One region of the Mesorhizobium sp. LCM 4576 genome, then DNA from elsewhere that is predicted to be linked to it. Evidence: predicted binding sites of a transcription regulator. Region 1 holds the regulator's gene; each other region holds the start of a gene.
What was found. Region 1 encodes LexA, which represses DNA repair genes until DNA is damaged. Its sites were predicted from a motif close to TGTTCNNNNTGTGTTCNG; they were not measured.
Positions count from the first base shown of each region.

Region 2: the regulator LexA is predicted to act here: its motif matches at 1,478-1,495, upstream of LCM4576_RS08920 (YifB family Mg chelatase-like AAA ATPase).
Region 3: the regulator LexA is predicted to act here: its motif matches at 1,353-1,370, upstream of LCM4576_RS22640 (DNA-processing protein DprA).
Region 4: the regulator LexA is predicted to act here: its motif matches at 1,385-1,402, upstream of LCM4576_RS29845 (helicase-related protein).

Region 1 is NZ_MDDT01000004.1:160,396-164,629, forward strand. It holds gene LCM4576_RS00985 (ComEC/Rec2 family competence protein) at 1-1,139, shown strand, start outside; gene lexA (transcriptional repressor LexA) at 1,133-1,873, opposite strand; gene glp (gephyrin-like molybdotransferase Glp) at 1,990-3,195, opposite strand; gene moaC (cyclic pyranopterin monophosphate synthase MoaC) at 3,195-3,671, opposite strand; gene trpC (indole-3-glycerol phosphate synthase TrpC) at 3,673-4,234, opposite strand, start outside.
Region 2 is NZ_MDDT01000017.1:15,118-19,242, reverse strand. It holds gene LCM4576_RS08920 (YifB family Mg chelatase-like AAA ATPase) at 1-1,385, opposite strand, end outside; gene gshB (glutathione synthase) at 1,532-2,473, opposite strand; gene LCM4576_RS08910 (GtrA family protein) at 2,696-3,106, opposite strand; gene LCM4576_RS08905 (glycosyltransferase) at 3,172-4,125, opposite strand, start outside.
Region 3 is NZ_MDDT01000041.1:50,504-52,820, reverse strand. It holds gene LCM4576_RS22645 (hypothetical protein) at 1-342, opposite strand, end outside; gene LCM4576_RS22640 (DNA-processing protein DprA) at 335-1,243, opposite strand; gene LCM4576_RS22635 (TIGR02679 family protein) at 1,670-2,317, opposite strand, start outside.
Region 4 is NZ_MDDT01000061.1:5,644-8,047, reverse strand. It holds gene LCM4576_RS29845 (helicase-related protein) at 1-1,163, opposite strand, end outside; gene phbB (acetoacetyl-CoA reductase) at 1,918-2,404, opposite strand, start outside.

The DNA.
Region 1 (4,234 bases):
TCGGCCCGAGCTTCCAGATGTCCTTCGCCGCCACCGCCGCCCTGGTCGGCGCCTATGCCGGCTTTGCCGACTATCGCGCCGGCAAAACGACCGCGCCGCCGGCAAAACGTTCGTTGCTCGGGTTCCTGTCGCGAAAACTGGCGGTCGGTGTGGGTGGCGCCGCCGTGACGTCGCTCATCGCGGGCAGCGCGACATTACTGTTTGCGATCTGGCATTTCCAGCGCGTGTCGCCGCTCAGCCTGCTCGCCAACCTGGCGGTCATGCCGATCGTCTCGCTGATCGTCATGCCGTTCGCCGTGCTGAGCGCACTGGCCATGCCCTTCGGCTTCGACGGTCCGTTCCTCTTTGTCATGGGCAAGGGGCTGACGGCGATGATCGCCATTTCGTCGTGGATCTCCGAGCGCTCACCGGTCGACGCCGTCGGGCTGATCTCGATCCAGTCGGTGCTGCTGGCGACGGTCGCGCTGGTGATCGCGACGATGGCCACCACCTGGCTGAGGCTTGCCGCCGTTCCCTTTGCGCTCGCCGCGCTGCTGGCCATTCCGCATGTCCGCACGCCGGATGTACTCATTTCCGAGGACGCGCATCTGGTGGCGATGCCGATCGGCGGCGGCGAGCTTGCCGTCAATCGCGAACGTTCCAACGAGTTCACCACCGACAACTGGAAACGGGCGCTGAAAGCCGAGACAATCGTGCCGCCGGAGACGTTTGCCAAAGATGCGCTGGACATCGCCGATCCCGTCGACCTGCCGCCCGGCTCGCCGTTCTACTGTACGGGTGATCTCTGCATCGGCCGGCATCCATCCGGCGCCATCGTCGCACTCGCTGAAAACCGCGACAGTGCCCGGCCTGCCTGCGGCTTCGCTGATCTCATCGTCATCAACGACGCCACCGCCTACAATCCTTGCTACGATCCGCGCGTGCTTGTCGTCACCAAGCGGCAGCTGGCGCGCGACGGCAGCGCCGCCGTCTTCTTCGATCCGCAATCGGCAACCGCGCGGCCGGCCGTCCGCTATGCTGTGGAAGAGCCATATCGGCCCTGGCACGAGCAGCGGAAATATACTCGCGAGGCGAGAGGACTGCCGCCTTATCAAAAGCCTGAGCGGGCGGATGCGAAACCTTCGCAACCGGATCAGTAGCGGCGGATCAACCCAACAAGCTTGCCCTGCACCTTGACCCGGTCCGGCCCGAAGATGCGGGTCTCGTAGGCCGGGTTGGCGGCCTCCAACGCGATCGAGGCGCCCTTGCGGCGGAAGCGCTTGAGCGTCGCTTCCTCGTCATCGACCAGCGCGACCACGATCTCGCCCGGGCTTGCCGTGTTGGCGTTGCGGATGATGACGGTGTCGCCGTCGAAGATGCCGGCTTCTATCATCGAGTCGCCCTTGACCTCCAGCGCGTAATGCTCGCCGCCGGCGATCATGTCCGGCGGCACTGTGATCGAATGCGTCTGGTGCTGGATGGCGTCGATCGGCACGCCGGCGGCGATGCGGCCCATCACCGGAATGGATACGGCGGACCCGGCATCGTCGTCATTGCTTGGCGTCGGGGCGCGCGATGGCGCAGCCGGCTTGATCTGACGGTTGAGATTGTTCTGACCCAGGCTTCCCTGGATGACGCTCGGCGAAAACTTCTTCGCTGCATTGAGGCCGGGGGCGATCGAGTCGGGCAGCCGCAACACTTCCAGCGCTCGCGCCCGGTTCGGTAGCCGGCGAATGAAGCCGCGTTCCTCCAGCGCCGTGATCAGCCGGTGGATGCCGGACTTGGAGGCGAGGTCGAGCGCTTCCTTCATCTCGTCGAAAGACGGCGGAATCCCGCTTTCCTTCAGCCTTTCGTGGATGAACATCAGAAGTTCATGTTGTTTGCGCGTCAGCATGGCGGCCCCCACGGGTTCTGAAACCAGAATCAGAAAAACAAACCCAGAACAAACACTATCTGTTCCAGTTGTGTTCCGCAACCGTTTAAAGTTTAGTGAATTTGTTGACGTTTTGTTTAGCGTAACATCAGAACGCTGCATTCGGCGCCGGTTTCGGCTGCCGGCGCGAAAGGCTCGCGCACGATCAGGCCGTTGGCGTCGGCGAGCATTCTGAGCATCGAGGAGTCCTGGATGCTGAAGGGAGTCGCAATCAGCGTGCCGGCGTCCTCGCGCACGACGGCGCGCACATAGTCCTGCCTGAGGTCGTTGGCCTGCATCGCGGCGCCCAGCCGGGCCACCCGCACGTCCTGCCTGTGGTCGCGGCCGCCGAGCCGGGCAAGCAGAGGCTTCAGGAAAAGCTGCGAGCAGACGATGCTGGCCACCGGGTTGCCGGGCAGGCCGATGCAGCGGACATTGCCAAGCCGGCCGAACATCAGAGGTTTGCCGGGGCGCATGGCGATCTTCCAGAAGTCGAGCTGCATGCCTTCGCCGGTCAGCACGTCATGGATCAGGTCGTGGTCGCCGACGGAGGCGCCGCCGAGCGTGACGATGACATCGGCATTCGCCTCGACCGCTTTCCTGACCAACGCGGCGATCGCCTCCTTGCGGTCGGCGGCGATGCCGAGATCGAGCGCACGTGCGCCGACCGACTGGGCGGCGGCGGCGACGCCATATGCATTCGACGAAATGATCTGATCGGGGCCGAGCGCGCTGCCCGGGGGCAGCAGTTCATCGCCGGTGGCGATGATTGCGACCAGCGGCCGGCGTACGACATTCAGGGCGGGATGGTTGGCCGAGGCGGCCAGCGAAAGGGCTGCCGCATCGAGCACGCGGCCCTTTTCGAGCAGCACGTCGCCCTCACCGAAGTCGAGCCCGCGGCGGCGTACGTTGCGTGCTTTCGCGGTCGGTTCCGTGACCTCGATCCTGCCATTGCCGCGATCGCGGACGTTTTCCTGAATGACGATGGTGTCGGCGCCTTCAGGCAGCGGCGCGCCGGTGAAGATGCGCACGGCCTGGCCTTCGCCGACGGTCCCGGAAAAGCCGCGGCCGGCAGGCGCCGTGCCTATGACTTCGAGTTGCGCCGGCGCCGAAGCGACGTCGGCGGCGCGCGCGGCGTAGCCGTCCATGGCGGAGGCGTTGAAGGGCGGCTGCGTGCGCAGCGCCACGACCGGTTCCGCCAGGACCCGCGCGGCTGCATCCGCCAGCGGAATGCTTTCGCCCGGCAAAGGTGCTGCGCCATCGAGCAGGCGTTCGAGCGCTTCGGCGACCGGAACCAAAGCCATCAGGCATCCACCTTGTAATCGCCCGACTTGCCGCCGGTCTTCTCGACCAGCCGGATACCGGAAATCACCATGCCGCGGTCCGCCGCCTTGGCCATGTCGTAAATGGTGAGGCAAGCGACCGAGGCGGCGGTCAGCGCCTCCATCTCCACGCCGGTCTTGCCGGTGACACGGGCGAGCGCGGTGACCCTGAGGCCGGGCAGCGTGCGGTCCGGCTCGATCTCGACGGCCACTTTGGTGAGAAGCAGCGGATGGCAAAGCGGGATCAGCTCATGCGTCTTCTTCGCGGCCATGATGCCGGCGATACGCGCTGTGCCCAGCACGTCGCCTTTCTTGGCGTCGCCAGCAAGAATCATCTCCAGCGTTTCAGGTTGCATGGAGACAACGCCTTCGGCGATCGCCGTGCGCGTCGTCTCGGCCTTGTCGCCGACATCGACCATGTTGGCTTCGCCCTTGGCGCCGAGATGGGTGAGGGCCATATCAGACGGCCTCGGCCGCTGCCTTGCCCGTCAGCAGAAGCTCGGTTGCCGCGGCCACATCGGCCTGTCGCATCAGGCTCTCGCCGACCAGGAAGGTGCCGATCTTGCTCTTCTCCAGCCGGCGGCAATCCTGATGCGTGAAGATGCCGCTTTCGCCGACCAGCAGCCGGTTCGCCGGCACCATCGGCGCCAACCGTTCGGAAGTCTCAAGGCTGGTCTCGAAGGTCCGCAGATTGCGGTTGTTGATGCCGATCAGCCGCGACGACAATTTTAGCGCACGCTCCATTTCAGCCTCGTCATGCACCTCGATCAGAGCGTCCATGCCGAGCTCGAAGGCGGTCGCTTCGAGGTCCCTGGCCAGCGTGTCGTCGACGCTCGCCATGATGATCAGGATCGCGTCGGCGCCCCAGGCGCGCGCTTCGTAGACCTGGTAGGGATCGAACAGGAAATCCTTGCGCAGGGCCGGCAAGCGTACCGCTGCCCGCGCCGCCGTCAGGAATTCCGGCGCGCCCTGAAAGGACGGAGCATCGGTCAGCACCGAAAGACAGGCTGCGCCACCTTTC
Region 2 (4,125 bases), on a different contig from region 1:
CCGAGCTTTTCGCTGGCGTCCTTGAGCAGCGTCAGGCCGGCGGCATCGGGCTTGGCGACCTCCTCGATGATCGAAGGCGGGCAATGCGCGTTGGTGGTGGCGGCAGCCCCCAGCCGTTCCAGCCGTTCGCGCTGGATGGTGCGCGCACGCGCCACGCGCTGCGCCACCGCGGCGCTCGTCTCGGCCTTGTCCGGCCGGATCAGGTCGCTTGCCGAGACCGCCGGCACCTCGATCCGAAGGTCGATGCGGTCGAGCATCGGACCGGAAATGCGCGCCTGGTACTCGGTGCGGCAACGGTCGCCGCGCAGGCAGCGATAGCCGGGCTCGCCCGACATGCCGCAGCGGCACGGATTCATCGCGGCCACCAGTTGGATGCGCGCCGGATAGGTGACGCGGTGGTTGGCGCGCGCGATCATGCAGTCGCCCGTCTCCAGCGGCTGGCGCAACGCGTCCAGCGTCTGCGGTGAAAATTCCGGCAATTCGTCGAGGAACAGCACGCCGTGATGGGCGAGCGAGGCTTCGCCTGGACGCGCGCGCAGGCCGCCGCCGACCATCGCCGCCATCGAAGCGGAGTGATGCGGGGCGCGGAACGGCCGCCGGTCGGTGAGCTTGCCTTCGCCGAGCTCGCCGGCGACGGACGCGATCATCGAGACTTCGAGCAGCTCCTTGGGCGCCAGCGGCGGCAGGATCGAGGGCAGCCGCTGCGCCAGCATCGACTTGCCGGCGCCGGGCGGCCCGACCATCAGGAGATTGTGCCCGCCGGCGGCCGCCACCTCCAGCGCCCGCTTGGCGCTTTCCTGGCCCTTGATGTCGGCGAGGTCGGGAAGATCGCGCGCCGCCAGCTGGATGCCGGCCTCGGGCCGCGACAGCACCTGCGTGCCGCGAAAATGGTTGGCGATGGCGATCAGGCTGCGCGGCGCAAGGATGTCGAAATCCTTGCCGGCCCAGGCCGCCTCCGGCCCGCAGGCGAAGGGGCAGATCAGGCCCTTGTTCTCCGCATTGGCGCCGATGGCCGCCGGCAGCGCGCCGGCCACGCCCGCGATCGTGCCGTCGAGCGACAATTCGCCAAGCACCACATAGCCGGCCAGCATGTCGCCCGGAATGGCGCCAAGCGCCGCCATCAGGCCGAGCGCGATCGGCAGGTCGTAATGGCTGCCTTCCTTGGGGAGATCGGCCGGCGCGAGGTTCACCGTCACCTTCTTCGACGGCATCGACAGGCCGGATGCATGGAGCGCTGCCTGCACGCGCTCGCGGCTTTCGGCCACCGCCTTGTCCGGCAGGCCGACGATCTGCATGCCGACCTTGCCCGGCCCGACCATCACKTGGACATCGACCGGCAAGGCCTCGATGCCCTGGAAAGCCACCGTGCGAACCCGCGCCACCATGTTTCCCGCGCCCCCGGATGCAGTTCCCCGCGACGCTGCCATCAGCCCGCGCAAGACCTCACGCCAGACAACCACAGTTTTGRGGCCGAGGCAAGAACATTACGGGAACATCGTTCCCGCTCATGCAACGGGCGTCGTGGCGAGAATTACCCCCGCTTCCCTTCCACGCAATCCCAGAACAGGGCCGCGATATCCGCGCCGCCGAAGCGCTGCACTTCGCGCACGCCGGTCGGCGAGGTGACGTTGATCTCGGTCATGTAGTCGCCGATCACGTCGATGCCGACGAGGATGAAACCGCGTTCCTTCAGCGCCGGTCCGATGCGGGCGCAGATCTCGCGCTCGCGCTCCGTCAGCTCGGTCTTCTCGGCGCGGCCGCCGACATGCATGTTGGAGCGGGAATCGTGCTCGGCCGGCACGCGGTTGATGGCGCCCACCGGCTCGCCGTCGATCAGGATGATGCGCTTGTCGCCCTTGCGCACGTCCTTGAGGTAGCGCTGCACGATATAGGGCTCGCGGAACAGCTGGCCGAACATCTCGAGCAGCGAGGCGAGGTTGCGGTCGGCCTCGTGCAGATGGAAGATGCCGGCGCCGCCATTGCCGTAGAGCGGCTTGACGATGATGTCGCCGAATTCCTTGCGGAAGGCGGCCACCTCCTGAGGGTCCTTGGTGATCAGCGTCTCCGGCATTAGGTCCGGGAACTCGGTGACGAAGATCTTTTCCGGACTGTTGCGCACCCAGGCCGGATCGTTGACCACCAGCGTCTTGGGATGGATGCGCTCCAATATGTGCGTGGTGGTGATGTAGTTCATGTCGAAGGGCGGGTCCTYCCYCAGCAGCACCACGTCCATCTCGGAAYGGTCGGTGCGCACTTTCTCGCCGAGCGAATAGTGGTTGCCCTTCTCGTCGCGCACCTGCATCTCCTCGATGCGCGCGAACACCTTGCCGTCCCGCATCGACAGCCGGTCGGGCGTGTAATGGAAGAGCTTGTGGCCGCGCCGCTGGGCCTCCAGCGACAGCGCGAAGCTCGTGTCGCCGGCGATCGACACGGTGGAGACATGGTCCATCTGGACAGCGATTTTCAGCGGCATCTCGGGTCTCCGGCGAACTCAGCCGCCGATATAAGGAAATTGGCGGCGTCTGCCAATCGTGCTCGCTTGGTGCAGACGCTCAGAGACTGCTTCGAAATTCGCTCTGGCGAGTCATATGGTGGTGGTTTCGAGAACCGGAGCGCAGCGGACTTTTGGTCCGTGAGCACCGGAAGCGCAGAAAACGCCATCAGATGGCCGCCAGAGTAGAATTTCCAAACGGTCTCAGCGGTCGAAGACCAGCCTGGAATAGCCCAGGAAGGACAGCGTCATCGCGACGATCGAGGCGATGGCGAGCGCCGCCAGCGGCGGCAGCGCCGGCAGCGCGAGCAGGATGGCGCAATAGACCAGGTAATTGACGATGCTGGTGGCGATGCCGACGCCGCCATAGCGGGCGCCTTCCTCCGCGAGGCCCCGGCTCGACGGCGCGAAGGTCAGGTGGCGGTTGATCTGCCAGGTGACGCAGAGCGCGAAGCCGATCGACAGCACGCGCGCCAAGAGCGGGCCGAGCGGCGTGGTGGCAAGCAGCAGCCAGAGCGCCGCCGCGTCGGCGGCGAAACCGATGCCGCCGGCGACGGCGAAGCGGAAGAGGCGGCCCACTAGATCGTGATGGCGTTTTCCTTGGATCGCCCTCACGATCTAACTCGTTGTTGGAGCATGATCTTCTCCGAAAACCGGTTCCCACTTTTCGGGATCATGCTCTAAGCCGCCCGTGGGGCCTTGCCCGGCTCGCTCTTCGGCAAGGCCTGCCCGGCTGCCTGGCGCTCGGCACGGCCGGAGGAAATCGACAAATAGAAGATGCGCTTCTGCTCGGCCCGGCCGCGCGACACCGAATCGAGGATGAAGCCGGTCATCATCGAGAGCATGGCCAGAAGCAGCATGCCGATCGACAGCACCCAGGTCGGCATGCGCGGCACGAGCCCCGTCTCGGCGAATTCGACCAGCACCGGGATCATCAGGCCGATGCTGGCGGCCAGGAAGAACAGCGCAAAGGTGCCGAAGAAGCGCAGCGGCTGCGTCTCCTTCACCAGCATGGCGAACATCCACAGGATCCTGGCGCCGTCGCGGAAGGTCGACAGTTTCGACGACGAGCCCTCCGGGCGGCGGCCGTAATCGAGCGCCATCTCGCTCACCGGCAGTTTCAGCTGCGAGGCATGCACCGACATCTCGGTCTCGATCTCGAAGCCGCCGGAAACGGCTGGGAAACTCTTGACGAAGCGGCGCGAAAACACCCGGTAGCCGGAGAAGATATCGGTGAAGTCGGTCCCGAACAGGCCCTTGTAGAGGCGGTTGAAGACGCGGTTGCCGAAGGCGTGGCCGTTGCGGCCGGCATCGTCGGTCACGCCGCGCCTGGTGCCCACCACCATGTCGGAGCGTTCGGTCTGCAGGACGTTGATCAGCTGCGGCGCATCCTCCGGCGCGTAGGTGCCGTCGCCGTCGGCCATCACATAGATGTCGGCGTCGATGTCGGCGAACATGCGCCGCACCACATTGCCTTTGCCCTGACGCGGCTCGCGCACGACGATGGCGCCGGCGGCGCGGGCCTTCAGCGCCGTGAGGTCCTTGGAGTTGTTGTCGTAGACATAGATCGCGGCCGAAGGCAGCGTCTCACGGAAGCGCCGCACGACCTCGCCGATCGTCAGCTCCTCATTGTA
Region 3 (2,317 bases), on a different contig from region 1:
CAGGCGGTCGTCATAGTCCGCATGACTTCGCGCCTTTGACGAGGGGACGGGCACGATAGTTCCAGTTGCCAACCAGGCCGGGTTAATCGCCTGGCGTAGGGCGATCGCGCATTTCTGGATGGCGATACCTTTGTATTTCCAGCCGCCCTTCGTGAGGCGCTCGGACGGCTTCTTCTTAAGATTGTGGATCAGTTGGTTGGTGTCGCTAAAGCGGAAGCCAAGGCCGTTGGTGTGCTCGAAGGCTGTAAACTCATATAGAAAAAGGCAGTTGTCTTCGGCCGTCAGTCTCGAATGATCGGCGCGATTGCTGTCATCGATTTGGCGAAAGAGGACCTTAGTCAAGATGGCTCCAGATGTCCTCCATTGAACGCACCCGGACCGCACCCTGCGCTTCGTAGGCGTGRGGCCACCTCAGGTCCTTCCGGAAGCAGGAGTCAAGAATGAATAGCTTGCGTTTTTGATACAAGGCCGCGCGTGCCTGCGTAAGCGTACCTGATGTATCGCTCGCCTCGACAATAATCGTCGCCTCGGTCAGCGCGCTCATGGTTACGTTGCGCTCCGGGAAGAAAAGCCGATTCTGTGGGACGGCTTGAGCCGCATATCGCAGGAATGGGATTTGCGAAATCAACAAGAATTCCTTTGCGATACGATCCTGCATATCGCGGTTCTCTTTCGGATAGTAGGTGCCGAGCGGCGTTCCGATCACGGCAATAGTGCGCCCTCCGTTGGCGATGGCGGCCTCGTGAGCGACACGGTCGATACCAGCAGCCAGGCCAGAGACAATAGTGAAWTCGTCCTTCCCATCCGGGCGCTTGCGAGCCGTCAGGTCACGCGCCAATTGCTTGGCGCGCTGTTTTCCTTCATCGGTGGCGTCTCGAGCACCGACAATGGCAATGCAGCGCGTTTCCGTCAGCTCCCATATTCCTTGAAAATAAAGCAGTTCGATGGGATATTTGGCGTCACGCAGCTTTTGCGGATAGTCGCCAGCGTGATGGATACGCACGCCAAAAGGAGCCACACCTTTCTTCACCGTCTCGGCAAACACCAGGCGAGCGCAATCGTTCGCCTCGGCCACGCTGACAAAGTCAGAAGGCAGCGCCGACGGATCACCAGCGAACTTGTCCGCTATCGTCTTAAAGGTTGCACCCTTTCGAAGCCAGAGGGCCTCGTAAGCACCTAGTTCGAGACGCGGCGAAATTGGCGAGACCGCCGGGCCGAAATTTTCTTTGCGCGCTAGATGCATTGTCGCCTCTCTCTCCTGCTCACAAAGCCTCGGCCAAATCTCAATCAGGTTCAAGAGTGTAACGTCTGATCCTCAAGGTGGCCCCTTTTGCGGCGCCATCAACTGCAGTTGTTCATGCTTTGTTCGAAAGCTAAGGTCATAGCTAGCTTGAACGCGCAACGTTTACAACGGCTCTCGTACAAGAGCAGCCGAATAAAGACCGATTTCACATCCAATACCTCCTGGCTACGGCGAGCCMGACGAGGACGAGTCCTGGTCAAGAGCGTTTCGCAGCGCCAATCGACGTYCCAAGTGTGGCGCGTTCATCCTCGCAGCCTTCTCCAGGAYAGCATCACCGCCCTTTCGCTCCGCAGCTCCATTCTCGACAGCTGAAGTATGTCGTACTCGCCCACGCTCGCGGCGAGCATGCGCTGGCTACCCTATCGATCATCGAGATCTTGCAATATCGAGATCCTCCAATAAGGAGTCGGCCACGGCCTCTTCCGCGATCGCCACGCGATGGCCTTCCATTGCGGCCGTCAGCGCCCCATCCCAGCATGCCTCGACCGCTTTCCCTCCAAGTGGGTGGGTCATGTCAGATTGCGTCCGCACTGCGGCGAGGTAGTCGATGGCGCCAAAGCGCCACGGCTCGGCGCCGTGGTCGCGCATGACGAAGTTGCCGATGCGCAATCCCGGCCAGTCGAAATCGCCATGATAGCAGAGTCTCGCCCCGGCGTGCGCCAGCTGGGACAGGAGACTTCGTTGCGCGGCCGCTGGCATGCCGTCGGTGCAGACCAGGGGCGCGCAGCCGGCGCCCAGGCTATCGGCCGCGATAGCGAGCAGGTTTGGATTTTCGCAGACATGGATCTTGCGATCCGCCACATTCCATAGAGGCGGCAAGCGCAACAACGACCGCAGCGATGCATAGGCCGGCTCTCCCGGAAGCCAGCGGTCGCTTTCGGCCTCGCGCACCGGCAGGTTAAGGAACAGGGCCGGACGAGCCAGTTCGTTGACCAGAACGCCCGCCCTTGCCCAGATGTCGCGGGCCCGCTGCCCACCCCCGGCCAGTTGCGCATCGGGATCGTCTTTCGGTTC
Region 4 (2,404 bases), on a different contig from region 1:
TGGGCCGGCGCGATCTTGCGGTAGTCGGGAAGCGCGCAGGCTTCCCACAGCAGCGCGACGCGCTCCTTGCCGGTGGCCAGAGCGCGGATGTCGCCGTCCTTCGACAGATGCTCCAGTGCCTGCGCGTCCACGGCCGGCAGCGCGCGGGTCAGGCCCTCGACAGGCGAATTGGCCTCGATCGAGCGCTTCAACGCATCGAGGCTGGAAAAGTCGAAATCGGCGGTGCGCCATTGCAGCACCTTCACCGGGTCGAAGTCGTGCGCCTCGATCTTGGCGACCAGATCCTCGTCGAACGGATCGACCTGGCCGGTGACGCCGAACGTGCCGTCGCGCAGATGCCGGCCGGCGCGGCCGGCGATCTGGCCGAGCTCGGCGGCGGTCAGGTTGCGGTATTGGTAGCCGTCGAACTTGCGGTTCTGGGCGAAGGCGACATGCTCGAGGTCGAGGTTCAGCCCCATGCCGATGGCGTCGGTGGCGACGAGATAGTCGACGTCGCCGGACTGGAAGATCTCTACCTGGGCGTTGCGGGTGCGCGGCGAGAGCGCGCCGAGCACGACGGCCGCACCCCCTTGCTGGCGGCGGATCAGCTCGGCGATGGRATAGACCTCGTCGGCCGAGAAGGCGACGATTGCGGTGCGTCGCGGCAGCCGGGTGAGCTTCTTCGAGCCGGCATAGGCGAGATGCGAAAGTCGCGGCCGCGTCACCACCGACACACCCTTCAACAGGCGCTGCAGGATGCCGTGCATGGTGGCCGCGCCCAGAAGCAGCGTCTCCTGGCGGCCGCGCAGATGCAGGATGCGGTCGGTGAAGATATGGCCGCGCTCGAGATCGCCGGCGAGRTGCACCTCGTCGATGGCGACGAAGGCGGCGTCGGTCTCGCGCGGCATCGCCTCGACGGTGCAGACCGAATATTTCGCGCTCYCCGGCACGATCTTCTCCTCGCCGGTGATCAGCGCCACCTTGTGGGCGCCGACCTTCTCGCAGACGCGGGCATAGACCTCGCGGGCGAGCAGCCTCAGRGGCAGGCCGATGATGCCGGTCTCATGCGCGACCATGCGTTCGATGGCGAGATGGGTCTTGCCGGTGTTGGTAGGCCCCAGCACGGCCGTCACGTCGCGGCCCGAAAGGATCAGCGGCTGGGAGTGTTTCGGCTGGATATTCATCGGCTCGGAAATAAGTGTTTCTGCCGCTTTGATTGTTCAAGCATGATCTTTCTCCGAAAACCGGTTCCCGCTTTTCGGGATCATGCTTTTGGTCGGAAGCGCGGCGCCGCCGCGTGTGACAGCCGACACATAGGGATTTAGGACGCCGAGCGAAAGCGGAATGTTCTTCCGGGAGCAGGCGGGAATGCGAGCACCGGTCAAAACCGGCTGCTGTTAACGGCTGGAACGAGTCTGGAACGAATCAGCGACGAATCGCTGACTCACCCTGATTCAGGTTTTGTTCACGGCTATATGTGGATTTTTTGACGACGAGTCGCACCACATGCTGAATCGGGAAATTGGCCCGATTCATGCCTAGCCTCCGTTGGAGCCGGGCTGTCGTTAACCTTTGCCGGTGAACGATCGCGATCGACTCGGGGTGCGTCGTCAAGGTTATGAAATTGTTGAGCTTTCTTAATTGATTTTAACGATTTCAGCGATGTTTGGGCCGTCCGCCGTTAATCTTTCGGCCAAAGCCAGAACGAATCGGCGACGAATCAGAGAAGGGCAAAGTTTCCTGGTTTGTTCACCCCTAGATATGGTGTTGTCCACAGCTTACCCACCGAGGATTCACAGCTTGTCTTAGGGTTTATGCACAGAGTGCGGTCGCGGCCGTTAACTTTTGCGTGCCGGATTGAGGCAAGGTGTCACGCCGGCTATGCCGCTGGCGAAAAAGGCGGCTCCGGTGCCGGAGCCGCCTTGGCGACAAATGATGTCAGGAGAAGTACTGGCCGCCATTGGCGGTGATGGTCGAGCCGGTGATGAAACCGGCTTCGTCGGAAGCGAGAAAGATGACGCAGCGCGCGATCTCTTCCGGTTCGCCGAGACGACCGACCGGGATTTGCGGGATGATGCGCTCGTTGAGCACCTTCTCGTCGATCGCCTTGACCATGTCGGTGGCGATATAGCCCGGACAGATGACATTGACGGTGATGCCGGCCCGTGCCCCTTCTTGCGCGAGCGCCTTGGAGAACCCGATATCGCCGGCCTTGGCGGCCGAATAGTTGACCTGGCCGGCCTGGCCCTTCTGGCCGTTGATCGAGGAGATGGTGATGATGCGGCCGAACTTGCGGTCGCGCATGCCGCTCCACAAAGGATGCGTCATGTTGAAGACGCCGGAAAGGTTGGTGTCGATGACTTCCTTCCACTGCGCGGGCGTCATCTTGTGGAACATGGCGTCGCGCGTGATGCCGGCATTGTTG